3 regions of the Vibrio alginolyticus NBRC 15630 genome follow, and region 1 is predicted to be linked to each of the others. Evidence: predicted binding sites of a transcription regulator. Region 1 holds the regulator's gene; each other region holds the start of a gene.
The links. The regulator PurR, encoded in region 1, represses purine synthesis genes. The targets are predictions, from matches to a motif close to TNANGNAAACGTTTNCNTNA.

Region 1 (10,928 bases):
ATTCCCGCTCAAATGCGTACTGGTAAACGTTGGTACGAAGGGACGGCGGACGCGATCTATCAAAACCTGCGTTTTATGGAGTTAGAGGAACCAGAGCAAGTTTGTATTTTTGGCTCTGACCATATCTATAAGATGGATATCAAACAAATGCTGAACTTCCACTCAGAAAAGCAGGCTTCTCTGACGGTATCTGCATTGCGCATGCCACTAAAAGAGGCGTCGCAATTTGGGGTTATCGAAGTGGATAGCGAAGGCCGTATGATTGGCTTTGAAGAAAAACCAGCAAATCCGAAGTCGATTCCTGGTGACCCTGATTACGCTTTAGTTTCAATGGGTAACTATGTTTTTGAAGCTCAGGTACTGTTCTCAGAGTTGGTCGAAGATGCGGATAATGAAGCTTCATCACATGATTTTGGAAAGGACATCATTCCAAAGATGTTCCCTAGAGGTGATGTGTTCGTGTATGACTTCAGTACCAACAAAATCAGTGGCGAAAAAGAAGAGGTGTACTGGCGTGATGTCGGAACTATTGATGCGTACTGGCAAGCGCATATGGATCTGCTAGAAAAAGATGCTCCATTTTCGCTGTACAACCGTAAATGGCCATTGCACACCTACTACCCACCATTGCCACCTGCGACATTTACCGACTCTGATAATGGTCGTGTGCAGATAATCGATAGTTTAGTGTGTAATGGCAGCTATGTTAGAGGCTCAAGAATCGAAAAGTCGGTGCTTGGTTTTCGCAGTAATATTGCTTCTGCTTGCGATATCAGCGAATGTATACTTCTTGGTGACGTAAAAATTGGCGAAGGCTGTGTTTTACGTCGTGTGATTGTCGACAAGGATGCCGATATTGCTCCTGGTGCTCAGATTGGTGTGAATCTTCAAGAAGATAAAAAACACTTCCACGTGTCTGAGGAGGGCATTGTTGTTATTCCGAAAGGAGCTCGAGTTGGCTACTAACAACTTATCTATTCTGTTTGTAGCTTCTGAGGTTGAAGGCCTCATTAAAAGTGGTGGCTTGGCAGATGTTGCCAAGGCACTACCGGAAGCCCTTCAAAACCTACAGCAAGACGTAAGAATTACCATCCCTGCGTACAGTAGTATTGATAAACTCGCAGACGCAGAAGTTGTATTAGAAACAGAATTAACATCATGGCCGCATACGGAGTATCGAGTTTTGCGGCTCATGTTAGGTCAAAATCCTGTTTACCTGATTGATTGTCCGCCGTATTTCAATCGACCATCAATGTATGCGGAGAACAACCAAGCGTATACTGATAACGGCGAGCGCTTTGCGTTTTTTAGTGCAGCATGTCTCGATATGTTACCCAAGCTCGCCTTTCAACCTAATATCATACACGCGAACGATTGGCACACAGGTCTTGTTCCATTTTTGCTCAAGCACAGGTATGGCAATGATCCGTTTTTTGCTCATACTAAAAGCGTCATTTCAATTCACAATGCGGTCTTTAAAGGCGTATTTAGTTATGAAGACGTGCAGTGTTTGCCAGAGTTTCATTGTAGAAACGTTCCCGATGCTGCGGTGAGTGCAACGCATATTACGATGCTTAAAGCTGGTGTAATGAATGCAGATAAGATAAACGCGGTTAGCCCTACGTACGCAGAGGAACTAAAAACAGAGCTTGGCAGTCACGGCATGGCTTGGGAGTTTCAGCAACGTGCGCAGGACTTAGTCGGCATCTTGAATGGTTGTGATTACAGCGCTTGGAATCCGGAAACTGATACCTACTTGCCGGTTAATTACTGCGCCGACCAGCAAAGTATGTCGCAAGGGAAGAAAGCTTGTAAAAAAGCATTACAACAACGACTAAATTTGCCCGAAAAAAATGTAGCTATGTTCGGTATGGTTTGTCGGTTGACCCAGCAGAAAGGCGTTCATTACTTGTTGCCTGCTTTGGCCGATTTTTTGAAGCACGATGTTCAGCTAGTTGTCGTTGGGACCGGAGACCCTGTTCTTGCCGCTCAGTTACGAGAGGTTGCCGCGCAGTTTTCTAGCAAATTTGCCTTTGTAGAAGCGTATGACAATGAACTTGCGCATATCGTTGAAGCTGGTTCGGATTTCTTCTTGATGCCTTCTGAGTTTGAACCATGTGGCTTAAACCAAATCTATAGTATGGCTTATGGGACATTACCGATAGTACGCGGTGTTGGTGGCTTAAAGGACAGCGTTAGCGATTATGATGTAAACCCATCTGAAGCAACGGGGTTTGTTTTTTTCGAACCGACACCGCAGGCATTGTTGTTAACGATGCTAAGGGCACTGTTGCTCTACGCTCAAAACGAGCCTGAAGTGAATAAAGTACAGTTGCACGCGATGCAACAAGACTTTTGTTGGCAAAAGGCCGCAGAATCTTATTTGCAGCTTTACCACTCAGCGTTAGTTTGACTTAAAATTGTAACGAAAGGCACCGAATGAGGTGCCTTTATTATCTTGAGTAAGGGGAGTGTGGTAGGATGGCTTTTTACTCAATAGCACGATCTTTTTGATACTCAATATGACCCAGCCGCTACTTTTTCATAAAACCTATTTGCACCCTACTAGTAATGAGTGGGTTGTATTTGTGCACGGTGCTGGTGGTAGCTCTTCTATCTGGTTCAAGCAAATTAAAGCTTACAAGCAACACTTTAACTTATTGCTGATCGATTTAAGAGGTCATGGAAAGTCAAATCAGTTACTTAAAGAGCTCATTGCTAGCCGTTATACCTTTACGGAAGTTACCCAAGATATTTTGAAAGTATTGGACCATTTAAAGATCCAATCCGCTCATTTTGTCGGTATGTCGCTTGGTACTATTATTGTTCGAAACCTTGCTGAATTGTCATCAGAGCGCGTACGTTCGATGGTGCTCGGCGGTGCTGTCACAAGGCTTAACACTCGTTCTCAGATATTGGTGAAATTAGGTAATTTTTGTAAGCATATCCTACCGTACATGTGGCTCTACAAACTGTTCGCTTATATTGTTATGCCTCAAAGAAGCCAACGAGAATCTCGCCACCTTTTTATTCGCGAAGCCAAGAAGCTTTGCCAAAAAGAATTTAAACGTTGGTTTATTCTTGCCGCTGATGTAAATCCGTTAATGAAATATTTTAAAGATCGAGAGTTACCCATTCCGACTCTTTACTTAATGGGCGACAGGGATTACATGTTTATTAAACCTGTCAAAGAAATGGTTGCAGCACATAAGCTCAGCATTCTACGAGAAATCCCGAATTGTGGTCATGTATGCAATGTAGAGCGTCCAGAAGACTTCAATCAACACTCCATCGAGTTTATTAAACAGCAAGCTGTATGTGCTTAAAACTGAGTGCATCCACTGAATAGGAGAGCCGCTATAGCTCTCCTAGTTGATATCCACATTGCCAACATGCACCAAATTGCCCTTCGTTTATTTCATGACATTTTGGGCATTGCCAATCTTGATACTCATGCCTATCGGATTGTTTTCGATATGCTTTTACTATTTCTTCAGCTTTCATCTTTTGTGCCGTGTCAAAAAGCCACACATAAGGATCGGTATCATCACCAAACGGCAGTTCTCCTTTTAAGCCGAAAATACCTTCTCCGCGAACTTCACAGTAAATTTGTTCCACTTTAAGCAGCTCACATACAATGTGTGCTTCTGCTGGGTTTTTAGCGATAAATATTTTCATCAAAATACCCACTTCACCAATTACGAGTTTTGCTGACTTGGTGTCGGCCTTACTTTATTCATAACCCATTTAGTGATGATTGGAAATAGTCCCAATAGCGCAAAAGACGCTAATACTGCGGGTGAAACAATGCCCGATAGGCTTTCAATTGTTGCTAATTGAGTACCTGCATTCAGATATACGGCTGTGCCTGGCAGCATACCTATTTGGCTAGTGAGATAAAATCGACCTACAGACATCGGTGTTAAGCCCATCAGTAAGTTGATTAGAAAGAAAGGGAATACAGGGATTAGACGCAAGGAAAATAGATAAAAAGCTCCGTCTTTTTCGACACCTTGATTAATTGCGTTGAGTTTATTTCCGAATTTGTTTTGTACCCAGTCACGCAATAAGTATCGGCTGCTCAAGAAGGCCAGTGTTGCCCCCATAGTGCTAGCGAAAGAAACCAGTAGCAAGCTTGTCCAAAAACCAAATAAGGCTGCACCAAGTAAGGTGACTACTGCCGCTCCTGGGATAGAAAAAGCGGTAATTGCAATGTAGGTAAAAAAGTAAATCGCAGCCGAGAATACAAAATTCTGATCGATGTATGTAGTTAGTGCTTCTTGTTGGGCTTTTGCATTCTCTAAGGTTAAATACTGGCCAAAGTTAATACCTAAAAAGACGATAGCCGCTAGTAGGATGAGACCTAATATCAGTTTCTTATTCATAATTTTGATTCCAATTTGGGATATATGTAATAAGACAGTAGGAAAACCGAAAAAATTTCACAAAAAAACCGCAGATTAGACTGCGGTTTTACAAGATAGTTTTTAGGCCGACTTTTATTGGAGGCCGTTCATCAACTCATCTCGGCGAGCTTGAGGTACCACACTCCAATGAGTGCCGTTGATAGCACCTTCTAGTGCCCATAGCAACTCAATGTTGACGGTTGCAGAGTGCGTATCTCTTATCGCTTTATAGGCGTTAAGCGCACCTTCCTCTTCAAGCTTCTCTACGGATTCGATGCCGGCTTTTTTTAGCATGCGCTCGGTAGCCAGTCGTAAGTTAGGCAAATCTTTCAAACGGTTAGGCTTTGTACTTGCTTGCTGTTCTTTCTCAAGCTTTGCCTTTTTCAATGATTGATTCGCTACTTCGATTAAGCGTTCGCTTGATTCCCATAAATCGCTGGAAATAGCGTAGTACTTTGTAACGACTGGAAAGCCACGTTTTTTATAAACGTAAGGCTTTAGCCCTTGTTTCTCGAAGTCAGATGAAGTTTTTTGGTCTGCTCTGATATGAAGCTGATTCTTTACCACTAGTGCAAACATTGTTTCATCAGCGAATAGTCCGAAGCCACCAAACATTGAGCGCGACTTGATATTACCAAGTGCCTCAAATAGCTTCATAGAGTCTTTGAGTATCGGTTTATCCATGTTTTGTTATCTCGGTGTAATTAATATTACGCCACCAAAAGTCAGGTCCGAGAGAGTAGCAAACATGCGTAAAAACAATGTCATTACAGAGTAAAGTCATTGCTTACACACTTGCCATCGGTAACCCCGCTACCTTCCATATCGTAATATGGTTCAGGCCGGAGGCTTTGCGTCCCACTCTTTCGAATGGTTTGCCCTGTGCGTGACACAATGAGCATACTTCTTATATTGAATTAACATCACGGTTTAGCGTTAAAAGTGTGATTTCGGTTCAATAAAAATGATAGATTGAATGCTCTATTTTGCATATGGAAAGGTGCAAATTGGCCTTTGAAAAGGAGTTCTTAATATATATTACATTTATATAAAACAGGGAGTTAACGTTAGTCAATTGTTATTAGAGCTGTGTGAAGTATTAGAGAATGCTTAATTTTCCCAAAAAAATAAGCGCCCCTGTAGAGCGCTTATTTAACACGGTTAAATACAGTGAAATTTAGTTCATTTTTTTCACAGTATTTCGAATTACAAGCTCAGGTTGCATTTCGAAAATTCGTTTTTCGTGTTCTTTATCTTTGATACGCTCAAGTAGAATTTCGAATGCATTTTTACCAACACGACGTTTAGGTTGGTGGATAGTCGTTAGCGGTGGAGAGAAGTATTCCGCAAGCTCGATGTTGTCGTAGCCGATCACTGAAATATCTTCAGGAATTTTGATCCCGTTTTGTTGCAAGCGGCTCATTAGGCCTAGAGCCATTGTGTCGTTAAAACAGAATACCGCCGTCGGGCGCTTGTCCATTGCGGTAATTTTATCTGCAACTAATACGGCCGTATCACATTCAAAGTTACCTTCAAGGATCCAGTCTTCATTTACAGCTAGGTTCGCTTCACTCATTGCGCGACGGAAACCTGCAATGCGCTCTTGGCAAGCAAGCTTTTCAAAATGACCGCTTAGACAAGCGATATCCGTATGACCATTGTCAATCAGATGTTTGGTTGCAATGTAGCCACCTTCTTCTGAGTTATCCATGATCTTGTCTGCTTGTGAGCTCTCTGGGCCCCAATCCATGACCACTTTAGGAATGTCCGCATGACGGTCAAGCATCTCTTTTAGTTCTTCGGTTAAGTCAGAACACATCACTAGGATGCCATCAACGCGCTTTTCAGCCAGCATACGAATGTAATCGCGTTGTTTTTCGTAAATCCCGCCTGTGTTACATAAAATCAGAGTATAGCCTTGGCGGTAACAGTAGCTCTCAACGCCATCAATCACTTCTGAGAAAAATAGGTTAGTTGATTGAGTTACTAACATGCCAATCGTACGAGTTGAGTTGCATTTTAGGCTGCGTGCAACGGCACTTGGCGCGTAATTCAGCTCGTCAACGGCTTTCATTACTTTTTCTTGCGTTGCTTCTGCAACGAAACGCGTTTTATTGATAACGTGCGAAACTGTCGTAGTGGAAACGCCGGCTAAGCGAGCAACGTCTTTTATCGTGGCCATAAATGGTGTCCTGTATCGAGCTACTGAAATATGTCGTATTGGATGTACCTGATGCTCTAATGGTTTCACACCTAGCAATATAAAATTGGCGCTAAGTGTCTCGGCAGCGGTTGATCCAAGTGCGACAAAAGGGTGCGTAGCAGCATCGGTCGATGAATTTTATCTTTTTTCTATCTGATGAGAAATTGCCATCAACCTGTTAAGAAAACACAAAAACCGCTATATTTCAGCGGTTTACATATAAATCATATTTAATCGTTTGCGCTCACATTTTAGCCCTATGTGGACTGACTAGCAATGTTTTCAGCAAGAGATTTGTGTATTTGAAGTCACATTTTGACTGCTAAATAACCAAGCGTCTTTGCGCTAAGTTAAGGCAAACGAATATTATACCCAAGTTACTTACAATTGGTCACTTTCAGGCATACAGGAAGCCCGATAGGCAGGCTCCCTAAAAATAGGCGGCAATTATTCACCAAGAAGGTAGGCGCTGTCTAGTTTACAAAATGCAACTAATAGTTTCGCGACACTCGAGTAAAATCCAAATTCGTCGAATTGTTTACATTTGTCTGAAAACTGAGGTAACCAAGACATCAATTGTTGCTGGATAAAGTCGTTTTGTTTAACGAAGGCTTCTTCCATGTGTTTTTCTTGTTCAAGCTCGTTTGAGCGGATAATCATGTTCCCGAGAAAGTCGAGCTCAACGGCTAAGTGATCCGCAGGTTCCTTTAGGTTTTCGTCTACTTGAACGCCAAATTCAGCCATCAACTTTTCCATTTCCTCAGCTGGCTTGTCATTCAGTAAACCTGATTCACCAATGTACATGGATGCGTAAGGAAGAGCGCCGTATTTTTCTGTCTTCAAAAACAGTTCACAAAAGTCAGCTGCAAGCTCTAGTTGTGCATCTTCACGATCTTGTAACCGATTCAATGCATCAACTAGGCTATCAACAGCTGGTTTCAGCGACTCATTTTCACCTAAACCTGCGAGAAAACTGCGAATTTCAACACTGTGATAGGCTTCCAATTCTTTCTCTGTTAGTTCTTTTGCGAACAAGCTCGAAAACCACCAGTAAATTTCAGCGCGTTTTTCATTAAAAGCTTTCACTTCTTGCATTTTGGGCTCCTGAATGATGCTTCAAGTCATGCATCACAAAGTCAATTAGGGATATCCCCTAAGTGTAATCAATTAAAATGAATAGCAGTAACTATAATTGTTATGTTTTATGGTCAAAAATGACCGTTTATTAATAGCAATGGGCAAGCTTGTTTTGAATCAATAAAAACGCTAAATCTTGCGTTTTAATGTATCTATGACTAGAAATGTTACTAGTTATGAATAGAATACGTCTTGGATAATAAGAAGACAGAAAAGTGGTGTAAATGAGCTATCACGTATTAGTCGTAGAAGATGATGTTGTAACTCGTAGTAAGCTTGCGGGATATTTCCAAAATGAGGGCTACCAAGTCAGCGAAGCAGAGAGTGGCGCAGAAATGCGTGAAGTTTTGCAAGCGGGCGATGTAGACCTGATCATGCTGGATATTAACCTGCCTGGTGAAGACGGCCTGATGCTTACTCGTGAGTTACGTAGCCAATCGGATATTGGTATCATATTAGTAACAGGACGCACGGATAGCATTGATAAAATCGTAGGCCTAGAAATGGGTGCTGACGATTATGTGACAAAACCTTTTGAACTGAGAGAGCTGTTAGTTCGCGTTAAAAACTTGCTGTGGCGTATTTCAGCAGCGCGCAGTGGCAGCTCGAAAGCGAATGAAACCAGTGAAGAGCACATTGTGCGCTTTGGGGAGTGGACATTCGACATTCAACGTCGCGCACTTAGCCGCAACGGTGAGCCAGTAAAACTAACTAAAGCAGAGTATGAACTTTTGGTGGCATTATCGTCTTATCCTAACCAGGTGTTAAGTCGTGAGCGTATTTTGAACATGATCAGCCATCGAGTGGATGCGCCGAATGACCGCACCATTGATGTTCTTATTCGACGTATGCGCGCAAAAATGGAGTTCGATCCTAAGAACCCACAGATTTTTGTAACGGTACACGGCGAAGGCTATATGTTTGCTGGTGACTAGTTGGAACATAACTCAATCGTAAAAAGAAAAAGGAGAGCTTGGGCTCTCCTTTTTTGTGGCTTCAAGATAATACTAGTTTGCTTCAACCATTGGTGTTTGGCCGACAGTATCACGCAACCTTTGCCAAATACTGCCCAAGTACTCATGCCAATAAAGCTCTGTTTGTTCTAAGTAACGCGCTTTAGGTGAGTATTTATCCCAAGGTTGACTTATCTCGCTAATAGCTAAGAAGTTGGTCGGGGCTGGGATTGGTTTAATGCCTGCTGCGTTGAACTCATACAATGCACGGCTCATGTGACTCGCAGAAGTGACTAACACAATCTCCTTTTGTTGAACGAATGCAGCCGCTTGACGCGCCTCTTCCCACGTATCTTTCGCATCTTCTAATAAAATGATATCGGATTTCGCGACTCCCAACGCAAGGGCAACGTTCGCCATCATTCGCGCGTGGCTAATTTCAGATCCGCCAGCATAGCCGGATAAGATTAATTTCGCGCCTGGATACATTCTTAAAATACGAATGCCCTCAGTTAAGCGCATTAATGCTGCACGGCTTAACTGCGAGGTGGGTGGAATTTCGTCATCGATAACATGACCATTCCCTAAAACCATCACGTAGTCGATGGTGCCAGAAACTGGCAAAAAGGCTTTATGCTCTCGCTCTAACGGCATAAGAAGCTTGGTTGAAACAGGTTGGAAGGCAACAAGAAAAATGCCAACAAAAGAGAATAGAACAACGAAGCAGCCAGTTTTACGTTTTGTAGTAAAACTAATGAGAGCAAGACCCAACAAGCCTATCAGCAGCAATGCCGGAAGGGGCATAAGCATGGCTGACACTACTTTTTTCAGCTCAAACATACATAAATAGTCCGAAAAAACATCAATTGATAATAAAAATGAGGGTATCCCTCTTTATTCCTGCTTTCCTTGTGCCAGAATAGCGGCACAATCCGTTATGATAACTCAGCAGAAGTGACAGAAGACCGCAATTTCGACGATATCGCCCACAAATTTGCAAAAAATATTTACGGCTCCGATAAAGGGGAGATCCGCCAAATCATTGTGTGGGAAGATTTTCTACAGATTCTAAGTGAATTAGATGCTGACCAGCAACCCCTAGAAGTGTTGGACGCTGGTGGTGGTTTGGCACAAATGTCGCAAAAGCTTGCTAAGCTCGGACATCGAATCGCTTTATGTGATCTATCTTCGGAAATGCTGCAGTTGGCTAAGCAGGATATTGAAAAAAACGGTTTGCTTGAGCAGTATCGCCTGATTCATTCGCCTGTCCAATCCATCGGTGAACATATGGATGGACAGGTCGATCTGGTTATGTTCCACGCTGTGATGGAGTGGCTGGTTGATCCTAAGGCCGCACTTGAAACAGTTCTAGAGCAAGTAAAACCGGGAGGCATCGCATCAGTCATGTTCTACAACCACCACGGTTTAGTCTATAAAAATGTGGTTTGTGGCAACATTCCTCATATTTTAGACGGCATGCCTCACCGGAAAAGATTTAAACTACAGCCGCAGAAAGGCCTAAAACCCGAAGAGGTCTATCAATGGATAGAAGATTCTGGTTTTAGTATTTGTGGCAAATCTGGTATTCGTTCCTTCAGTGATTACATAGGCAATATGCAATACATGGGCGATTACGAGTTTGAAGATGTGTTGGCGCTAGAAAAACAACTTTGTCGACAAGAGCCATACCTCTCATTAGGCCGCTACATACACGTGTGGGCTAAGAAGAACGATAAACAGGAATAACGATGAGTGAGATGACTCTCAATGCTGCAGAGCAACCAATCGATGAGTTGGTTGGCTGGGTTAAGCAGCACGATTTCTCGTTGAACCTGACCACTGAGCGATTGGCATTTTTGATTGCCATCGCTGTACTAAGTAATGAAAGGTTCGATGAAGAATTGGGTGAAGGTGAATTGCACGACGCATTTGCCATCGTCACTCGACTTTTTGATGAGACCGGCGAAGCTTCGGCTTTCCGTGCGAACAATGCCATCAACGAGATGGTTAAGCAGCGTCTTATGAGCCGTTTTGTCAGTGAGATTACTGACGGAGCGAGCATTTACCGCTTGTCGCCATTAGCGATAGGAATTACCGACTACTACGTGCGTCATCGCGAGTTCTCGAAACTGCGTCTTTCTATCCAGCTATCGATGGTAGCGGATGAAATGGCAAAAGCGATTGAAGCTGCACAAAAGGGTGGCACTCCGGGCCACTGGAAGAAAAACG
Region 2 (10,928 bases), 160 kb from region 1:
GAGCAGGTCGAAGCTCTTGTGCAAATTGAGGGAGCAGGACCTCTTCATGAGGATCCTACTAACAGTTTGCCTCGTCTTCGCGATGGCGTTTTAAGTCGAATAAGACAGCAAAACAAGCCAGAGCGAGCCATTGCCTCCTTCGATCTGGCGTTAAAATTACGCATGCAAGCCAACCAATTAACCGCTGAGCAACTTCTACCGATAGTCGAGCGTGGAACAGAGCAGCGAGGAGATAAATGGTATTGGCGGCATGACGCCAAGTTAAAATGTGCGTCGCTTTACCGAATGGCGCAAGCGCATGCTAACTCGATTACCAGCCAAATACGTTGTCCTCATTTGATTGTATTAGGCGATCAAGGATTTCAGAATTTACCATCTAACCAAGCTGATTGGGGAGAGAACCCACCGCAAGTGGTTTCTGTCAAGGGTGGTCATCACTGTCATTTAGAGCAAATACTCGAGGTCGCAACGCGAATTCTTGGTGTAGTTAACAAAATTTAAACAAGTGTTTGAGAGTTGCGTGCTCAAGCACGTTCGCTGTGCTGTAATAGCTTTCAAAATAAAAAGGACGCTATTTTTTAGCCAGTTATAAACGAGGAGTAACATCGTGGATAAACCATGGCTTTCACGTTATCCAAGTGACGTACCTGAAACCATTAATCCAGAGCAATATGAGTCTTTGGTAGAAATGTTTGAACAGTCTGTACAAAAATATGCAGACCAACCAGCATTCATGAACATGGGCTCGGTTATGACCTTCCGTAAATTGGAAGAGCGTAGTCGCGCATTCGCAGCGTATCTGCAAAACGAGTTAAAACTGCAAAAGGGTGACCGTGTTGCTCTGATGATGCCAAACCTACTGCAATACCCAGTGGCGTTGTTTGGTATTTTGCGTGCAGGTTGTATCGCCGTAAACGTTAACCCACTTTACACTCCTCGTGAACTTGAACACCAATTGAATGACTCAGGTGCGACGACGATTGTGATTGTGTCTAACTTTGCGAATACGTTAGAACAAATTGTCGATAAAACACCAGTCAAACACGTAGTGTTAACCAGTCTTGGTCAAATGCTGCCACGAGCGAAAGGTACGATTGTCGATTTTGTCGTGAAGTACGTTAAGGGCATGGTGCCTAAGTACGATTTACCTGGTGCAATCTCAATGCGTCAGGCTCTACGTAAAGGTCGTCGTCTACAATACGTTAAACCGTTTATGTCTGGGGATGACATTGCATTCCTGCAATATACGGGGGGGACGACAGGTGTCGCGAAAGGTGCGATTCTGACTCATCGCAACATGATTGCGAACGTTCTACAGGCAAAAGGCGCGTACGGACCGGTTTTATCTCCGGGGCGTGAATTAGTCGTAACAGCGTTACCGCTGTATCACGTATTTGCTCTTACCGTAAACTGTCTGCTGTTTGTCGAAATGGGTGGTCGTAACTTACTTATTACCAACCCTAGAGATATTCCAGGGTTCGTGAAAGAGCTACAAAAGCATCCGTTTACTGCGATTACGGGCGTGAATACCTTATTTAATGCATTGGTCAACAATGAAGATTTCCACGAGTTGGATTTCAGTAATCTACGTTTAGCCGTTGGCGGCGGCATGGCAGTGCAGCGCTCAGTGGCAGAAAGATGGCAAAAGACCACGGGTTGCTATTTGCTCGAAGGTTACGGTCTAACAGAGTGTTCTCCGTTGGTGGCGGCATATCCGCATGATCTTGTTGAATACAATGGCTCTATTGGTCTGCCGGTACCATCAACAGAAGTTCGTATCGTGGACGAAGAAGGCAACGCTCTTGCGAATACTGAAACTGGTGAACTTCAAGTTCGTGGTCCTCAGGTTATGCAAGGTTACTGGCAACGACCTGAAGCAACGAAAGATACGATTAACGAAGACGGCTGGCTATCAACTGGCGACATCGTTAAGTTCGATGACGAAGGCTTCCTGCATATCGTTGACCGTAAGAAAGACATGATCTTAGTATCAGGCTTTAATGTTTACCCGAACGAAATTGAAGACGTTGTAGCACTACACGGCAAAGTACTTGAAGTTGCTGCTATTGGTCAGCCGCATGAAGTGTCTGGTGAATTAGTGAAGATTTATGTCGTGAAACGCGATCCGAGCTTGACCAAAGACGAAGTGATCGCGCATTGTCGAGAACACCTAACTGGCTACAAAGTTCCGAAGTTGGTTGAATTCCGCGAAGACTTACCTAAAACCAATGTCGGTAAGATCTTGCGTCGTGTTTTACGCGAAGAGAATGACGCTGAACTTGCGAAGAAAAGCGCATAAGCCGATTTCGTCGAGTCGAGAGATTTAAAAAATGATAGAATGCCAGCGTTTTGCTGGCATTTTTTATAGCGAGAAGTATGTGAACTATCAAATTATTACTAAAAACAAAGACCTAGAAGAGGTTTGCACTCATGCCCGAGAGGCAGACGTAGTGATGCTGGATACCGAATTCGTTCGTATTCGCACTTTCTACCCGCAGTTAGGTCTGATTCAGCTTTTCGATGGTAATCGCCTCTCGCTGATTGATCCGACTGAATTAACGGATATGACGCCGTTTGTAGCGCTATTAAAAGATACTTCTGTGCTAAAAGTGCTGCACGCATGTGGTGAAGATTTAGAAGTTTTCCAAAACGCTTTTGGTTGTACACCATTCCCTATGGTGGATACGCAGCTGATGGCCGCTTTTCTCGGTCACGGCCTATCGACAGGCTTCGCATCGCTGGTGGAAGAATATTTAGGCGTAGAGCTCGACAAAAGTGAATCACGTACCGACTGGATGGCTCGTCCACTGACACAAAAGCAATTAGATTATGCTGCCGCAGATGTTCATTACTTGTTACCGTTATACGAAAAGCTGTTCGATAAGGTGACGCAAGCAGGTTGGTGGGAAGCTGTACAGCAAGAAAGTGATTTACTCGTTTCGAAACGTATTCGCGTAACCAATGAAGAGAATGCCTACCTTGATATTAAGGGCGCTTGGCAATTAAAACCTTCTGAGCTGGCGATTTTAAAGCCATTGGCGACGTGGCGTTATCGTGAAGCAATCAAACGAGATTTAGCGCTGAACTTTATCTTCAAAGAAGGTGATCTATTAACGGTCGCTCGTCTTGGTTTAACGAACTTTAAGAAGATGGAAGCAGAAGATATTGATATCCGAGCGATTAACCGCCATGGCGCGAAGATTGCCGCGATTGTTAAACAAGCGAAGCAAACACCTTCTGAAGAGTATCCTGCGAAAATTGAGCGTTTAATGGACTATCCGGGTTACAAGCAGGTCTTCAAAAATATGAAAGACTTGGTGAAATCGGCTTCGCAGAAGTCAGGTTTAGCCACGGAGTTCCTTGCCTCTAAAAAGCAGATCAATCAGTTGATCAGTTGGGTTTGGAAAAAAGATCGTGACCCAGAAGTATTGCCTGATTTGATGCAAGGGTGGCGTTTGGATTTACTCGGCGACAAGATGAACAAAGCATTAAAGTAATGAAAGATGAAAAAGGTTGGCCTCGATGCCAACCTTTTTCGTTCTAATTAGAGCATTCGTCTTGCGAGAGAAACTGATTACTTTTCTTCGTCTGGTAGCTTCACATTTAGCTCAAGAACTGAGATATCGTCGTCTTTGTGCTCAAATGTTAAGTCAACCATATTTGGATCAATTGCCACGTACTTGCTGATCACCTTCAAGATGTCTTCTTTTAATTGAGGCAAGTAAGACGGCGCAGGATCATTTTGGCTGCGGCGCTCTGCGACAATGATTTGCAAACGCTCTTTAGCTAGATTCGCAGAAGTTTTCTTCTGTGGACGGAAAAATTCTAATAATGACATGTCTAGCCTCCAAAGAGTCGTTTAAAGAGTCCTTTCTTCTCCTCAGTAAGGAAACGAAATTCAACCTGATTGCCTAATAAGCGATCAACGGTGTCAGAATAAGCCATACCCGCATCGGTGTTATCGTCAAAAGTGACTGGCACACCTTTGTTTGACGCGTTAAGCACGGCTTGGCTTTCTGGAATCACGCCCAGTAGTGGAATATGTAAGATCTCCTCTACGTCTTCAACGCTTAGCATTTCGCCTTGAGTGACGCGAGATGGGTTGTAGCGAGTCAGTAGAAGGTGCTGTTTTACTGGCTCTAGCCCTTGTTCTGCACGCAGTGACTTGGAATCTAAAATACCGAGAATGCGGTCAGAGTCACGCACAGAAGAGACTTCTGGGTTCGTTGTGACAATGGCTTCATCGGCATAGTACAAGGCCATTAACGCGCCTTGCTCGATACCTGCTGGTGAATCACAAATAATGAAATCAAAGCCCATTTCATCAAGTTCGCCGAATACGCGCTGAACACCATCTTTTGTCAGTGCGTCTTTATCACGAGTTTGAGAAGCAGGAAGAATAAATAGGTTGTCCGTGCGCTTATCTTTGATCAGCGCTTGGTTTAATGTCGCTTCGCCGTTAATGACGTTCACAAAGTCATACACGACGCGGCGCTCACAGCCCATGATTAGATCGAGGTTACGCAAACCGATGTCAAAATCGATCACCGCGGTCTTTTTTCCCTTAAGAGCTAGACCAGAGGCGATGGCTGCGCTTGAAGTGGTTTTACCAACGCCACCTTTACCAGACGTTACTACAATAATGCGTGCCATTTTTTTCCTTTTTAGATTAAATCGCGAGAACTTCTAAATGTAATGATTCATCGGCTTTACTGATCATTACTTTCTTTTGCCAGTACTCGCTTTCAATTTGATCGCTTAACCAGTAGTCACCCGCAATGGATACCAGTTCTGCTTGTAAATCGTGGCAAATAATACGCGCTTCCTGCTGACCACTTGCTCCTGCAATCGCACGACCTCGAAGTGTGCCATGGATATGAATAGAGCCGTCAGCAATGACTTCAGCACCTGCACTTACGTGCGCTAGCACCACCAAATCACCATCTTTTGCGTAGATCTGTTGTCCTGAGCGGACAGGCGTACGAACTACTTTCGTTGGTGCCATTTTGGCAGGTGCTTGGCTTGGCGATTTGCTCGCCGACATAATGGCGAAGCCAGCTTCGGAAGCAAGGTTTTGTACACGCTTGTCTTTACAGCCCGTTACACCGACTGGAATAAAACCGGCATCTGAGATGCCTTGTTTAAGCTTAGGGAAATCAATGTCGCCTTGTACTTTTGCTATATTGATTACCAAAGGCGCGGATGCAAAAAAAGAAGGTGCTTGAGAAACTTTTTCTTGCAAAAATTCGACAGTCTTTGCGATCTCATTGTCAGAAAGGTGTAAAACTGACAATGTAAAACTGCTACCTTTAAGGTCTGGTGAATGGGTCATCGTGGACTTCTTGCCTTTATTGAAAGAGCGTTGCCTTAAACTAGGTATGTCATGTTATATTTCATCCTTTGACGCAGCAAGTTCTCTCGTGGGCAAATAGGTGAATTAATCTCAAATTTGCTATTAAGTTTGCGAGAATTTGACGTTTACAACCTAATCCGCACTCAACGCGGCTAAATCAGCATAAAAGGCGTGTCATGCTTTGTTCTATTTATAAAAGCTCGAAAAAAGAAGGTACTTATCTCTATATTCCGAAAAAGGATGATTTTTCACAGGTTCCTGACACCTTAATGCAGATGTTCGGTAAGCCTATCGCTGTCATGACGATTAAACTTGATGGCCGTAAATTGGCACAAGTTGATATCGAAAAAGTGAAGGCTTCATTACAAAATGATGGCTTCTTTCTTCAGGTTCCACCGCCGCCGGAGAACCTATTAGAAAAGTACAAAGAACAAAAAGCCCAGCAGAAAGGCGAATAACGTCATCGTTTTTCATCTGGGATTTCTGCCTTGCTCAAGGAGGGCAATATGAAAAAGATACTGGCTACCATGCTTAGCGTTGGTATGTGTACCTCGGCTTTTGCAAGTAGCGAGGGTTTTGATGAATACTTGAATAAGCTGCGTGCTGAAGCTCGTGATAAAGGTATCTCAGAGCAGGTCATTAGTGCTGCTTTTGCTAATGTTGAGTACAAGCCCCGAGCAGTCAAAGCCGACCGAAACCAACCAGAAAAGAAACTGACATTGGATGAGTACATTCCTCGCGCGGTGCCTGAATGGAAGGTGAAGCAAGCCAGACAACTCTACAAAGAGCATTACACCGAGCTAAAGCGTATAGGCGATGAGTACGGTGTCCACCCGCGCTTTATTGTGGCACTTTGGGGAGTTGAAAGTAACTTTGGTAAGTTTACCGGCAACTTTAAAGTGATTGATGCACTATCCACAATGGCATTTGAAGGCCGTCGTGAAGAGTTTTTCCGTAAAGAGACTATGTCGGCACTTCAGATCCTCGATCAAGGCCATATTGAGCTAGAGAATTTTAAAGGCTCATGGGCTGGTGCGATGGGTCAATGCCAGTTTATGCCAAGCTCTTTCCTTCGTTTTGCTGCTGACGGCAACGGTGATGGTAAAAAAGACATATGGCAATCTGAAGCGGACGTGTTTGCATCAACCGCTAACTATTTGAGCAAGTCTGGTTGGGATGATAAATATACTTGGGGTCGCCAAGTTAAGGTTCCTAAAAATATTGATCGCAGCCTAGAAGGGCGCACGGCTGAAAAAGGCAAATACCTTCAAGAGTGGAGCCAATTAGGTATCACAAAATATGACGGTAGCCCGTTGCCAAAACTGGATGAAGACATCAAAGCATGGTTGATCATGCCGGACGACGAGAATGGTCGTACGTATCTGGTTTACAATAACTACAACGTATTGATGAAGTGGAACCGCTCTTACTACTTCGCACTTGCTGTGAGCCACTTGGCTGACCGCATTAAATACTGATCTGCCACAAACAATTCGGCATCCAGTCTTCAATACAAGGGCTCTTCGGAGCCCTTTGTTTTTTCTATAACCAAATCGAGGTAAAGCGTGTTATCTGAACGTGCCGCACAAATGGTGATTTTCTCCGCTCTTCTTAAACATAAAAGCTTCACAGCTGCTGCAAAGAGCTTAGGCGTGTCGGTGTCTCATGTGAGTAAACAGTTGAGTCAGTTAGAAGCGTCTCTTGGTATCAAGCTTGTTCAACGCACTACGCGAAGCTTTACGCCGACTGAGGCAGGGAAAACCTTTTTTCATCACTGTGAGCAAGTGGTACAAGCGGTGAGCAGCGCCACATTAGAGATGGAAACCCAGCGGGATGAAGTAGCAGGTTTGGTACGTCTTGGGTTGTCACAATCATTTGGTACCTTACACATTATTCCAGCGATTCAAGAGTTACGCGAACTGTATCCTCAACTTCAAGTGGAAGTACATCTGTTTGACTATAAGGTCGATATGTTGGCCGAAGGGCTCGATTTATGGGTAACCAACAACGAGCATTTGCCTGAAGGTTACATTGCGCAGCGTTTGACGGATTGCCAGTTTGTTGTTGCGGCATCGCCAGATTACTTATTGAAACATGACACGCCAACAGAACCGGATGACCTATCTGCTCACAACTGCCTCATATACAGAAGCTGGGAGCGTGACTATACGGGGTGGGCGTTTACCAAAGATCAGCAAGAATTGAATGTAAAAGTTTCGGGTAACTATTCAGTGGATCTGGCAGAAGCCGTTCGGGATGCGGCTATTGCAGGTTGGGGTATTGCCTACCTTGCCACTTACTTGCTGGGGGATGAGTTTAGAACGGGTAAGTTAATACAGCTGTTACCTGACTGGAAAGCCAGCCAGTCGATGCCGTTTTATGCGGTATACCCAAGCCGCCAGCATATGCCAAAAAAAATATCCGCGGTGATTAACTTTATCAAACAGAAGATCGGCAACCCTTGTCATTGGGACCAACGTTTGGCGCCTTACATCTCTATTCCTAAGTAACAGGATCAATGACGTTGTAGAACGACACATAAAGTGATTCACTTCACAAAAATTTTTCCTGAACCAGAAACATATTTTCCATATGGAAATAATTAAAATAAGCAAACGTTTATCTTCAATAAATTCAAGTGGTTATTTTATTGGTTAGTTATTGGTCGCTTAAACTTTTCACACTGTTAACATCCTCAACTTGCAGCATTTTGAGTCCGCTATACAATCCGGTGCCTTCCATATCCCCCTTCTGTCGGATTCATTTTATGAACTCAATTATTGGTATCGTAGCCATACTATTCCTAGCATGGCTACTTTCTACAAATAGAAAAAATATAAAGCTGAGAACGGTGTCGTTTGCGTTTGCTTTGCAGGTACTGTTTGCGTTGTTGGTTTTATATGTACCAGCAGGACGAGATGCGCTGAATTCAGTGAGCAGTGTTGTGTCGAATTTGATCAACTATGGTCAAGAGGGCATTGCGTTTTTATTCGGTAATTTGGCGACAGGGGGCTTCACCTTTGCGATCAATGTTCTGGGTATCATCGTTTTCTTCTCCTCTCTTATCTCAGGTCTTTATCACATTGGTGTGATGCCAAAAATCATTAACTTTATCGGTGGTGGTATTCAAAAGCTGCTAGGTATCGGTCGTGCTGAGTCTTTGTCTGCTACGGCGAATATCTTTGTTGGCACCATTGAAGCACCATTAATGGTAAAGCCTTACCTAAAACACATGACTGACTCGCAGTTCTTTGCAGTTATGACAGGTGGTTTAGCGTCAGTTGCTGGCGGAACGTTGGTTGGTTACGCATCACTGGGTGTCGACCTCAATTATCTTATTGCTGCTGCATTTATGTCGGCACCTGCCGGCTTGTTGATGGCAAAAATTTTAATGCCAGAAGATACGGATAAAGCAGCAGATATCGACATTAGCCAAGTTGAAATTCCACGTGCAACTAACGTGGTTGAAGCATTAGCCGATGGTGCCATGGCGGGTGTACGCATTGCTGTATCGGTCGGTGGTACGTTACTGGCGTTTATTAGTGTCATTGCAATGCTAAACGGCATGTTAGGCTGGATAGGTGATCTAATTGGGACACCATTAAGTTTTGAGCTCATCCTAGGTTTTGTGTTTGCGCCAGTCGCTTGGTTGTTGGGTATACCATGGCAAGAAGCAACCACAGCAGGCTCGCTGATTGGTAACAAGATTGTGGTGAATGAGTTCGTCGCTTTCATCCAGCTTGCAGAAGTGAAGTCTCAACTTAGTGAACACTCACAAGCAATCGTGACGTTTGCTTTGTGTGGCTTTGCAAATATCTCAAGCATGGCGATGCTGATTGGTGGGTTGGGCTCTTTGGTACCAGAAAAGCGTGCATTTGTTTCTAAGCATGGTTTCCGTGCGATTATCGCTGGTGTCATGGCGAACTTAATGAGCGCTTCTATTGCGGGCGTGATTTTAAGTCTGTAATTGAAATAGATATCAACAATTAGCAAAAAGGCTCCTCGCGGAGCCTTTTTCGTATCTGAAGTTTTACGTTATTTGTCTGTGTGGAACTGTTCGCAAGCGAGCATCGTGTTCTCAATTAAACTTGCGACGGTCATTGGGCCAACGCCACCAGGAACAGGAGTAATAAAGCTCGCACTTTCACGTGCTTTGTCGTATTCCACGTCGCCAACTAGTTTGCCTGAATCAAGACGGTTAATACCGACATCGACCACCACTGCGCCTTTTTTAATCCATTCACCAGGGATGAAGTTAGGCTTACCAACCGCAACCACGACAACGTCAGCTTGACGCACATGACTCTCTAGGTCTTTGGTAAAACGGTGACATGTTGTTGTTGTGCAGCCCGCAAGCAGCAGCTCAAGTGTCATTGGACGACCAACAATGTTTGATGCGCCAACCACAACCGCATGTTTACCACGCAGCTCAATGTTGTAACGGTCGAGTAGGGTAATGATGCCCTTTGGCGTGCAAGAGCGAAGCTTTGGAATACGCTGCGCAAGACGACCAACGTTGTAAGGATGGAAGCCATCCACGTCCTTCTCTGGGTGAATGCGCTCTAAAACATGTGTTGTGTCTATGCCCGCAGGAAGGGGTAATTGCACTAGAATGCCGTCAATTTCATCATCGTTGTTTAATTCATCAATCAGCGCTAGTAACTCTTCTTCTGAGCTAGACGCAGGAAGGTCAAAAGACTTAGAAACAAACCCAACTTCTTCACATGCGCGGCGTTTGCTACCGACATAAACCTGAGAAGCAGGATCTTCACCAACTAGAACCACTGCTAAACCAGGAGCACGTAGCCCAGCTTCAACACGTGCTTTAACACGTGCAGCCACTTCGGATCGAACAGTTTGGGAAATGAGAGTTCCGTCTATATTTTGAGCAGTCATGACTTTCCTTATAAATTAAGAAGGCAGATTATCTGCGGCGCATTGTCGCAGAATTTCTTATTAACATCCATACGCAAACGTTTGCTTTGTGGTGTTTTTGAACATTAAGCGTTTTAATGGACTTTTTTTAGGCATTCAGATCAGAATGTTATGAAAACCCGTTGATTTACCCGTTTGAACTCGTATAATCCTGTCCCTGTAGCGCGCCCTTAGCTCAGCTGGATAGAGCACGTCCCTTCTAAGGATGTGGTCATTGGTTCGAATCCAATAGGGCGTGCCATTTATTCAAAAGCCTCGATAACTCTTTGAGTTGTCGGGGCTTTGTCGTTTTTAGGTTTTTGGCTGTAATTGCCACTCTATCTACAACTTTTGAATGGCATTCTAGCCATTGCAATTTCTAGCAATCTGGATAGCCACCAACAAAAAAGCGCTGGTTAACCAGCGCTTTTGCATTTACTAAGGGCATTACATCTTTTTAAAGATGATGGAGGTGTTGATGCCGCCAAAGGCGAAGTTGTTACTCATCAAATATTTCACGTCCAGCTCTCGGCCTTGTCCGGCGATGTAGTCTAAATCACCACATTGCTCGTCGAGGTTTTTTAGGTTGAGCGTTGGGTTGAACCAGCCTGTGTGCATCATTTCTAAACCTAGCCACGCTTCAATCGCGCCACAGGCGCCT
Region 3 (10,928 bases), 230 kb from region 1:
ACGTCAGAACAAGATGTCCTTAACATCAAGTTTTAGGCTGAGCATTTCCACTTCATCGATGTACCACTTAACAATAGTGCAATGAAAAGCGACCTCAAAGTAGGTCGCTTTTTTATTTTGAGGTTTTTGTCACAGGTCTTAGGAAGTGTGATGAATATAGAGTATTTGCACTTAAATTAACAAAAATGTAACGTTTGGAAATGCAATTGTCATAACTAGCTTCTAACTTTGTGTTTTTAGGACAAATTATCGACTAAGTGGTTGGTACTGTAAGTTCGAATTAACGTCCCTTATTGGCATACAAGGATGATCGAGTCACCACGTCATTTGGGCATAAAAACAAACACAATAAGAAAGGAAGTCAATATGTCTTTGTCTCGTCGAGACTTTATGAAAGCTGCCTCTTCAACGGCGATTGTTACCGGGCTGGTGGGCTGTGGTAGCGATGCTAGTGAATCTGTTGCGGTTACCTTTGAGCACGGAGTGGCGAGTGGAGATCCTACTCAAACACAAGTAATCATTTGGACTCGTGTTACAACCTCAGCGAGCTACGCAGATGTAAGCTGGCAAGTTTCTTCTAATGAAAATTTTACTGATATCGTACAAAGTGGCACTTTTGCCACGGACACGAGCCGAGATTTCACGGTAAAAGTCGATGTTCAAAATCTCAACGCAAATTCTCGTTACTACTATCGATTCATGGTTGGAGATGTCACTAGCGAAGTCGGGCAAACTCAAACATTACCAGAGGATGGTGTAGAAAAGGCATCCATGGCGGTTGTTTCTTGCGCAAACTATCCTGCTGGTTACTTCCATGTGTATCGAGAGATCTTAAATCAACATGAGCAAGAACCGTTTGATGTGGTACTTCATCTCGGTGATTACATTTATGAGTATGGTGCTGGTGGCTACGCTAGTGAAGATGCTGAGGCACTAGGGCGAGAACCAAGCAAAGGCACTGAATGCATTACCTTAGATGATTACCGAAAACGGTATGCGCAATATCGCCAAGATGCTGATCTGCAAGCGTTACATGCGAGCCTACCAATGATTGCTGTCTGGGATGACCATGAGCTTGCAAATGATACTTGGAAAAATGGTGCGGAAAACCATCAAGAAGAGGAAGGCAGCTTTAATGATCGTCGTGCAGCTGCGGCTGCCGCGTGGACAGAATGGTTGCCCGTTCGTGAAAACACTTTCTCAAACATGCTGATTTACCGTCAGTTTTCGTTTGGAAGTTTAGTCAATTTGATGATGCTCGACACGCGACTTGTGGGGCGTGATAAACCGTTGGATTATTTCTCGCTCAGCTCACCAACGATGGAAGCTATTGGCGGTTTAGTTGCTCAGTCGCGCAGTCAAGACCGAGAGCTGTTAGGCGCTGACCAACTCGCTTGGCTGATGGATGCGTTCAGTACGCACGACGCAACTTGGAATGTGCTAGGGCAACAAGTGTTAATGTCTCGTATGGAGTTGCCAAGTTCGGTTATGACCGCGATGTTTCAATTGTTTACTGTCACTGAAGAACAAAAAACAGAGGCGTTATTAGCGGTAAACTCTGCGATTACGGGTTATCTCTCTGACCCAAGTTTAGATACCATTGCTTTGCCATATAACCTAGATGCATGGGATGGTTACTACGTTGAGCGAGAGAAAGTTTATCAACTGGCCAAAGCCAGCAGTGGTAACTTTGTCTGCTTGGCAGGAGATACGCACAACGCATGGGCAAGTGAGCTTAAAGACATATCTAAGCATCCTATCGGGGTAGAGTTTGCGACTAGCTCTGTGAGTTCCCCTGGGTTAGAGGCCTACCTCGCGTTAGACCCTGTCGCGATCGCTCAAATGGAATACACGCTGCCGCACTTAGTGTCAGAATTACAGTGGGCAGACATCAAACAGCGTGGCTTTATGCGCGTTACTTTTACGCCCGACAAGGCAGAGTCGACCTGGTATTTTGTATCAACGATTAAAGACAAAACATATCAGGTGACGACCAAGTCAGCCTCTACAACAGATGGCACTACGTTAAATATCGGCTAAGGTGAGCCTAATACGAAAAAAGTCCGCAGGCTAGTGCGGACTTTTTATTGGAAAGCGTTTAGCAATCTAGCGACAGTGCTAGTCAATCAATCCGTATTCTTTGCTCAGAACCTCGATGATTTCCGCTTTCGGATTCTCACTCAAATGAATCGGCTTGCCTGTAATCTTCTCGGCAATACCAATGTAAGTGCTCGAAATCGCCATCAAAGATTCGACGGGTAAAGCATTATCACGAGCGAGAGCTTCGCGCTCAGGCATACGTTCTTTGTTTAGCAAGATATCTGGGTCAGGGAAGTGGTTAAGTAGGAACTGGCGGAAACCTTCTTTTGAGTTCTCTACGATGTGACCTGCTTGGTACTCTTTAGCATCCCATATACGAGACGAGTCTGGTGTACCCACTTCATCCATGTAAATCAGCTTTTCATTGCCAGCAGCATCATGAACATAACCAAATTCGAATTTGGTATCGACAAAGATTTGGTCGATTTCTTCTAACGCTTGGCTGATAACGTTAAAGCCTTCTTTCAGCAATTTTTCGTAGAGTGCGATATCGTCAGCGCTTGAGAAGTTAAATGCTTCGTAGTTGTCTACGATGTTTTGACGAGTAATATTTACGTCATCCGCTTCTGGCACACCGGGAATGCCTTTTAGAATGCCTTTTGTGGATGGGGTCATTAGCAACTCTGGCAGTGCTTTGTCTTTTCCTAACCCTTCAGGAAGTTGGATTCCACAAAACTCGCGCTCGCCATTTGCGTAAGCGCGCCACATCGAACCCGTGATGTATTTGCGGCAGATGGCTTCGATTTTTACCGGTTTGGCTTTTTGTACAATCCAAACAAAAGGGTGAGGAATGTCTAGAATATGGCTATCTGCTAAGCCATTTTCTTTGAACAGTTTGAACCAGTGATTAGAAATCGCATTAAGCGCAGCCCCTTTACCCGGGACACCATTAAGACCACCTTCAGCATGCCAAATACAATCGAATGCAGAGATTCGGTCGCTAATCACCATGATAGCCAAAGGCGCATCTGGAGCGACATTGTATCCTTTTTCTTTGATCAGTCGGGCGCTGTCTTCTTCAGTTAACCAGTAAACTGAACGAACTTTTCCACTATGAACGGGTTTATGGGTGCGAATTGGCAGGTCGTCATTGACGGCAAGTACTTGATTAGCAAGGCTCATTGCGACATTCCTATCATCTTAATCAAACGTCAGAAAGAGAAGATATTCAGCAAAATGTGGGCGCTGAATAAATCGAATGTGGGCATCATACCAGAACTATTTTAACTCGCCAGAGAAAAAAGCAAACGTTTGCCTGTTTTCTTTAATACAAAAAAATGCCCCCTTAAAAAGGAGGCGAGATGCAGGATAGATAACGTCGAACTTATTAGTGGTACTTATTAACTCTGCCTTCGACGAAAAAGACTTCACACTGATAGCGCTGCGCCACGTCGCGCAACATAGATTGATTCATAAGTGCAATTTTATTGGATGCGACAACAGCACTGGCATTACCTGATCGGATGGCTTTTATCACGATCTCGACTTCTGAAAGCTGTTGAGAGGGCTTCATTTGAATAACGTTTTTACAGCAAATATTAGAAGCAGTGAGTTGTTCAAAGTCTGGACGAGGGCAGTCTGCTGTAAACAAAATCCATTGTTTCTGCTGCGATAAAACAGCCAGCTTAGATAGAAGCTGATCCGAAACGGCCATGGGCTTAGTTGCTTGTGCCAATACGTTGTAGCGAGAGTATGTATGAGATTGACTTTGTAACTGCATCTTACTGTTCCTTTATACATGCTGTATGTGTATACAGTAGTTTGTTTTGGCGACCTGATCAACAAGTTTCTCAAAAGTTATTTGCGGTTTTTTGAGAAGGAAATAAAAGGATTTTACTTTAAGTAATTGAATTCATTTGTTTATTTTTCATTTCTGATATGTCTAACATCAATTTAAAAATGTGAGGTGAGTAGAAAGTTGGACGAGAGACATACAGGGGTTTACTACTGTATATACAGGTGTTTTTCACGGACAGTGGTTTGTATACAGTGGAAGAGGGCTGATAACCGATGCGACATGCTATGTAGGATAGGAGGGAATACGAGATAGAGATTGGAAATAGGCTTGGGCGATCAAAAAAGCGCCTTATAAAAGGCGCTTTTGAAAATCAGTTCCATTGATTCCGTCTTGCTTAGCTCGCTCGTTGCAAACGTTCACGCATTTGCAATTCGCCTTGGTTAAATAGGCGCACGTCGATTTTCGCCATATCGTAACAAGCTTTACATGAGTAGTGGTGCTTGCCATCTAAATAATCGTGACGAGTTACAAGACTAGGTTTTTTACACCAATCACAGGTGCCTTCTTCAGTGAACATTGATTTTCTCCCCACCTAGATTAATTTGAGTCGTTAGGTGTTATTTTGCGCCGGGCATTATGGCATAAAAGCGCGACTTAAGTTAAATGTCTGTTAATTTCTTTGAGAGGGAGATCGATTGCGGTGCTTGATTATATGGGAATAAAAGCATGGCAGCCAAAGTATCCTGACCTATTTTTACTGTTTTGTAACATTTTGTGAGACGAGCTTAAAGGCATGATTGAGTCGCTTCATTTCTTCTTCACTGCCCCTTGTGTCAGGATGATAAAGCTTTGATAACTGTCTATAGCGTAGCTTGATTGCCTGTAAATCAGGGATGGTTTGTGGTGTGTAGCCAAGCATGGCGCATGCGACGCTTAGCTTATGGTTTTCTGCCTGAGTTTTGGATTTCTTAAACTCTCTGAATACTTTCTCTAACTGACGCTTCAGTTGCTTGTTCGTAAACTCTAGCTCTTTTATTTTTTTCGCCATTCGTTGATTTTGGCTTTCCTCTTTGGCTTCACGCGCTTTTCTATTCTGCTTGAGTTTCTTGATTACGAGAAAACTTAAGCCGCTGATGATGAGTATCGCCGCTAGCCAGATCAGCCATAAAAACGGCGAGTGTTCTACTTTGGGGTTTGCAACTGTGCTTTTCTCTTCCTGTGCTTGCTCAGCCTTTTTATCGAGCGACTTTATTTGCGAGACTTGTTTAGCTCGCAGTTGGTTGAAGCGCTGCTCTAACAGTTGATTATAAGCTTGTTCTGCTGCTGGATTATGCTGAGAAGCCATTTGATACAAGGCTTCAGTCAATTGAGAAGTTGTGACCTTATCTGGATTGCGCTGAATAAAATCGGCGAGAAGAAAGCCACGATCGGTTGGGTCATTGAGTGCGATAGAGGTTAGCCAATATAACGCTTGTGTTTCATTTTTTTCGCCATTTATCCCTTTAGCAAAGTCGTTCGCGAGCTGTTTTTGTGCAGGGAGGTAACCTTGGTTGGCGGATTGCTCTAGCCAGTAGCGCGTTTCTGGTGAGGCTTCAGCTTCGTTTGATGCCAATAATTGTTGTGCGTACTCGTATTGTTCGACGGGGTCATTTGGAGCTTGAGAGGCAAGTGAGTAGCCAGAAAAACTGAGGCTAAATAAGCAGAGTAGGGCAGACGTTTTGACAGACATTAATATGTCAGGCCTAACGATAATGGTTAGGCCTGCTCCGGTAATTTTTTATTATTACCGTTATGGTGCAACCAAATTACTTCAGTGGCAAGATCTGGATTTCAACACGACGGTTGCACGCACGACCTTCAGAAGTTTGGTTTGAGCAAATTGGGTTACGTTCGCCGTAGCCGCGTGCAATTGCACGACCAGGTGCAACGTTTTGAGATACTAGGAATTGACGTACGGACTCTGCACGGCGCTCTGACAACTTTTGGTTGTATGACTCACTACCTGTGCTATCCGTGTAACCGTCAATAACGAGACTGGTATCTGGGTACTCAACTAGGATGCGAGCAACACCGCGTAGAGTATTATGGATACTAGCATCAAGCTGGTAAGAGCTTGAAGAGAAGCCGATACCGTTTTCCATACGCAGTAAAAGCTGATTTTCACCAACACGCTGAACTTGTACGCCAGAGTTTAGCAAAGCGCGACGTAATTCCGCTTCTTGTTGGTCAAAGTAGTAACCAACGCCAGCGCCAGTCGCTCCGCCTGCGGCTGCACCAATGAGTGCATGCTGACGACGTTCTTTAGCATCATCACCCGTTGCTAGACCGATTGCTGCGCCAGCGATCGCACCAATAAGCGCGCCTTGCGTGGTGGAGTTAGTTTCGTATTCACCCGTTGTTGCATTTTGGCGTTGAGTGGCTTGACAGCCAGTAAGAGCTAGCACTAGAGCTAGTGCAATAGGCATCTTTTTCAAGGGAAAATCTCCGTATAAAACTGAGGCGAAACCATGCCTCATAATGGGATGCGAATTATGAATAAACAAGCATTGATATTTGTTATGAGAAAGTAAGATTGATAAGAGTTTCTGTAAGAAAATTCCTATCAATACTGCTAAAGCTCTCAAAGTAAGCCCCATCGACATCGAAGTCATTGCTGCTTATGTGAATCCTTTACTATTCTGGCTATTTCGATGAATCGCCCAACATTTTGCGTGCTTGTTCGCCGCCCACTCCACGGTTAACTGAAACCTTTCTACCTTTCTTTAAGCCCACTTCGTAGTCTTAAGTTAGGTTTTTCATCGCTTCTTTCAATTGCTTCTTGAACGTTTCGCGGTCAATGTTTTGGAATTCTTTATCAATATAGTCATTAATTTTATTGGCCGACTCTTCATCTGGAGAAATAATTGGCAATTTTTCAATCGCGCCTTCCACCCAGCCAGATACAAATGAGTTCACACGGCGAGTCACTTCCTGAGAAGAGGTGCCGGTGCCAGCAAAGCTGTTTCGGAATTGTCCGGTACTTTCGTTCATCTCGCGATAAACAATATCGAAAGCAAATGCAGCAAAAATAGCGCGATCTGCTTCACCGATAAATTCGACACGTTTGAGCCCTTTGTGATTCAACAATACTGCTTCGACACCGAATTTTGTGTTAATGCCGCGAATCACTCGCAATATGGTAGAACTGATGTTCGCTGGTAGCAGATGAGAAGATTGTGTTTTTCCCATTCTGATGAACTCAATATCGTCTTTATCGAGACCATATTTAAGCATGAGGCGATGTGCCATTTTGATAGCATTGGCAGCCTCATTAACATTAGCGGAATTGCCCAGTTCTAAGCACTTGGCGATTTTTTTCAGAGCTTTTTGTTTATCCATCGACAACCAGTAACGAAAGCAGAAAATTTATGAAGTCAGACATATTACCTTTTTTGACATAAAAACGAAATACAAGGTGGGACTGAAGATAATTTCTGCACATAAAAAGAAGCCTCGCATTAAGCGAGGCTGGCGTTTTAGTTCGTCGTAATCAGTATGAAGCCGTACTTGTGTCTAAGAAGCCATTCTTCATTAAGATTCGTTAGAATTACAACCCGAGCTGGTTGAGCAAGTCATCGGCATCATCGTTTGATCCCGACGATTTAGATTCTTTCTCAGCCAACTGTTTACGTGTTGCCTCTAAAATGTCGTCTGGGTTTTCGTCTTCAGCAACTTCAAACTCTTCCAGTTGGATGAACTCAGTTTTATCCATTGCTAGTTCGAGATAGAAAATATTGTTGTTTTCGGTGGAGAACGTCACTCTGCGCGCTTGAGGGCGGTCAAGGTTGGTATCAACTTGTAAGATAACTTGCTTATTCAACGCCAGCATTTTTGGTTGGTTTTGTGTGATGTTCGTTTGCAGGTCTTTACGAATTTTATTAGTGAAGTCTCCGACCAGTTGATTCATGAGTTCACCCAGAACATCGCCTACCTCGTCAGAAGTATGAGATATTGCCAGTTCTTCTTCTGGCATGCCCATATTACGCATGTAGTTGGTGTAGATCTCCAGTGCGGCTTTTGCCGTAAAATTAATCACAACTAGCCCGGTAAATCCGCCATCAAACAGAACAAAACAGCCAAAATCTGGTTTGAGGCTAGTCTTGTGGATTTTTTGCACCATTGCTGAATAATTTACTTGAGAAGATGTCGCCGAAGTAAGTACGCCAGAAACAGACTGGCAAAGTTTGAGAAGGATATCTTCAGTGGTCACAATTTTATTTTTTTTCATTCTGAAAACTCATCTAGAAACGCGATTCGTTCCCCAATGTAAGGCATCAAGCGTGAAAAAATAAAGCATAAGTTTAATTATTGTATCGAGATTCTGATTTGCTCGTCTTTTTAAATGTTGTAAAGTGACGAAATTCAAAGAATATTACTTCACTAACTCTTTTGTGGTGTTTTGTTTCGCTTAGCGCCAATTTGTATGAGAAGTGAGCAAATAATTACACAACCCGCAGCTGATCGGATCAGCGTCGTAGGGGCAGGAAGCAAATGTTACCAAGATTACACTCGCAAACTGATGTCGATCCTCTTGTTCTTAGTTTTCTGAAAGAGCTTGAGCACGCCGGATTCACTGGTGATATCGAAAGCCAATATTCAAGCCGACTAGCGGTTGCCACTGACAACAGTGTTTACCAGCAACTTCCTCAGTCTGTCGTTCATCCCAAAACGACAGAAGATGTTTCTCTCCTCGGTAAACTGAGCAATAAAGAAAAGTACGAACGAATTACCTTTTCACCTCGTGGCGGCGGCACAGGGACCAATGGTCAGTCGCTAACCAAAGGTATTGTGGTGGATATGTCTCGTCACATGAACAAAGTGCTTGAGATTAATGAGAAAGAAGGCTGGGTTCGTGTACAAACTGGTGTAGTGAAAGACCAGTTAAATGACGCTGTTCGCCCTTATGGCTACTTCTTCTCTCCAGACTTATCTACCAGTAACCGTGCAACGATTGGCGGCATGGTCAACACCGATGCTTCTGGTCAAGGTTCTCTGAAATACGGAAAAACATCCGATCATGTTTTGTCGCTACAAGCGGTGTTTGCTGATGGTTCAATTTTAGAGTCGGACTTGTCTCATGGTTACCCAAAAGAAGGCGAGTTTGCTGCCAAGGCGCTACGTGTAACGGAATCCGTATGTCGTGAAAAACGCCAGCAGATCGTAGATAAGTTTCCTCCTCTTAACCGATTTTTAACGGGCTACGATTTAAAAAATGCCTTGAATGAAGAAGGTGACCGTTTCGATATCACACGAGTACTGTGCGGCGCTGAAGGTTCATTGGCATTCATTACCGAAGCGAAGCTTAACCTGACGCCAATTCCGAAAGCGCGTACGTTGGTTAACGTTAAATACAACAGCTTTGATTCTGCACTGCGTAATGCACCGTTTATGGTAGAAGCGAAGGCGCTGTCTGTAGAAACCGTTGACTCAAAAGTGCTTAATCTCGCGAAGCAAGATATCGTTTGGCACACCGTGAGCGATTTACTTACCGATGTTCCAAATAAAGAGATGCTTGGTATCAATATGGTGGAATACGCAGGTCAGGACGAAGAGGAAGTTGCTGCTCAGGTTGCAGCATTGACCGCCAAGCTCGATACCATGTTGGAAACAGAAGAAGCGGGCATTATCGGCTACCAAGTTTGTAACGATGTAGCGAGCATTGGGCGTATTTACAACATGCGTAAAAAAGCGGTGGGTTTGTTAGGCGCAGCAAAAGGTCGTGCTAAACCGGTCGCATTCGCTGAAGATACCTGTGTGCCACCAGAAAACCTGGCGGACTTCATTGTAGAGTTTCGAGAACTGTTAGACAGCAAGTCTCTGAATTACGGCATGTTTGGTCACGTCGATGCTGGGGTGCTTCACGTACGTCCTGCGTTGGATTTGTGTGACCCGCACCAAGAAGCATTGATGCACGAAGTTTCTGATGAAGTGGTCAAGCTGGTGGCGAAATACGGTGGTTTGATGTGGGGTGAACACGGCAAAGGTTTCCGTTCAGAATATGGCCCTGAGTTTTTCGGCGACGAGTTGTTTACTGAACTGAGACGTGTGAAAGCGGCATTCGATCCACACAACAAAATGAACCCGGGCAAAATCTGTACACCGCTGGATAGTGATGCAGAGCTTGTCAAAGTTACCGATACCAAACGTGGTTACTATGACCGTCAGATTGACGTTCAAGTACGTGACAGCTTTAAACAAGCGATGGAATGTAACGGTAACGGTTTGTGTTTTAACTACGATACTAGCTCGCCAATGTGTCCATCGATGAAAGTAACAGCCGATCGTCGTCATTCACCGAAAGGTCGTGCGGGTTTGGTTCGCGAGTGGTTGCGTCAGCTCACTGAACAAGGCATTGATATCCTTGACTTAGAAAAGCAAACACTAGAAAACAAAACATCAATCAAAACCATGATTGACCGCGTACGTCATTCTATCAATCGTCGTCACGAGTATGACTTCTCTCACGAAGTGTATGAAGCGATGAATGGTTGTTTGGCGTGTAAAGCGTGTGCGAGTCAGTGTCCGATTAAAGTCGATGTTCCGAGCTTTCGCTCGCGCTTTTTAAACATCTATCACTCTCGTTACCAACGTCCTGCAAAAGACTATCTGGTTGCCAACATTGAGACTATGCTGCCGATGATGGCGAAAGCGCCAGGTGTCGTAAATGGTGTTTTGAAGCAGTCGTGGGTGAAAAGTTTAACGGCATCTACGGTCGGGTATGTCGATGCGCCGTTGTTATCAGTACCCACCTTGAAACAACGAGTAGAGTCGCTGACAACGCCTTATGATCTGCAAGCGCTCAGTGGTTTGTCTTCGTCTGAAAAGAGCAAGCATGTTTTAATTGTTCAAGACCCATTCACTAGCTACTACGACGCTGATGTCGTTGAAGACTTCGTTAAGTTATTGAAAAAGCTGGGTATGCATCCGGTACTTCTGCCGTTTAAGCCGAATGGTAAAGCACAACACATTAAAGGGTTTTTACGTCAGTTTAAGGACACAGCAGCCGACACAGCGAAGTTCTTGGCGATGGTAGCGGATTTGGATATCCCAT

Region 2: N646_RS15075 (NupC/NupG family nucleoside CNT transporter) is a predicted target of PurR. The motif match lies at 7,961-7,980, and genes of this name have one in related genera.
Region 3: N646_RS01440 (phosphoribosylaminoimidazolesuccinocarboxamide synthase) is a predicted target of PurR. The motif match lies at 3,340-3,359, and genes of this name have one in related genera.

Annotation. Positions count from the first base shown of each region.
Region 1 covers NC_022349.1:103,572-114,499, forward strand. Annotated here, with positions in the region: gene glgC (glucose-1-phosphate adenylyltransferase) at 1-966, shown strand, start outside; gene glgA (glycogen synthase GlgA) at 956-2,413, shown strand; gene N646_RS00440 (alpha/beta fold hydrolase) at 2,523-3,326, shown strand; gene N646_RS00445 (DUF2007 domain-containing protein) at 3,358-3,678, opposite strand; gene N646_RS00450 (TVP38/TMEM64 family protein) at 3,699-4,385, opposite strand; gene N646_RS00455 (TfoX/Sxy family DNA transformation protein) at 4,500-5,090, opposite strand; cyclic di-GMP riboswitch class I at 5,207-5,296, opposite strand; gene purR (HTH-type transcriptional repressor PurR) at 5,584-6,588, opposite strand; gene torD (molecular chaperone TorD) at 7,057-7,704, opposite strand; gene torR (two-component system response regulator TorR) at 7,971-8,681, shown strand; gene elyC (envelope biogenesis factor ElyC) at 8,754-9,539, opposite strand; gene cmoM (tRNA uridine 5-oxyacetic acid(34) methyltransferase CmoM) at 9,654-10,445, shown strand; gene mukF (chromosome partition protein MukF) at 10,448-10,928, shown strand, end outside.
Region 2 covers NC_022349.1:3,274,259-3,285,186, forward strand. Annotated here, with positions in the region: gene N646_RS15030 (alpha/beta fold hydrolase) at 1-501, shown strand, start outside; gene fadD (long-chain-fatty-acid--CoA ligase FadD) at 608-2,299, shown strand; gene rnd (ribonuclease D) at 2,379-3,497, shown strand; gene minE (cell division topological specificity factor MinE) at 3,575-3,838, opposite strand; gene minD (septum site-determining protein MinD) at 3,841-4,653, opposite strand; gene minC (septum site-determining protein MinC) at 4,670-5,332, opposite strand; gene N646_RS15060 (YcgL domain-containing protein) at 5,530-5,811, shown strand; gene N646_RS15065 (lytic murein transglycosylase) at 5,860-6,831, shown strand; gene N646_RS15070 (LysR family transcriptional regulator) at 6,919-7,863, shown strand; gene N646_RS15075 (NupC/NupG family nucleoside CNT transporter) at 8,121-9,320, shown strand; gene folD (bifunctional methylenetetrahydrofolate dehydrogenase/methenyltetrahydrofolate cyclohydrolase FolD) at 9,389-10,249, opposite strand; tRNA gene N646_RS15085 (tRNA-Arg) at 10,453-10,529, shown strand; gene N646_RS15090 (beta-ketoacyl-ACP synthase) at 10,715-10,928, opposite strand, start outside.
Region 3 covers NC_022349.1:333,433-344,360, forward strand. Annotated here, with positions in the region: gene N646_RS01430 (hypothetical protein) at 1-36, shown strand, start outside; gene N646_RS01435 (alkaline phosphatase D family protein) at 367-2,040, shown strand; gene N646_RS01440 (phosphoribosylaminoimidazolesuccinocarboxamide synthase) at 2,119-3,222, opposite strand; gene N646_RS01445 (SulA-like leucine-rich domain-containing protein) at 3,428-3,820, opposite strand; gene N646_RS01450 (hypothetical protein) at 4,233-4,415, opposite strand; gene N646_RS01455 (J domain-containing protein) at 4,593-5,567, opposite strand; gene N646_RS01460 (OmpA family protein) at 5,644-6,303, opposite strand; partial or broken gene N646_RS01465 (DUF2786 domain-containing protein) at 6,521-7,216, opposite strand; gene N646_RS01470 (DUF3334 family protein) at 7,425-8,105, opposite strand; gene ydiJ (D-2-hydroxyglutarate dehydrogenase YdiJ) at 8,369-10,928, shown strand, end outside.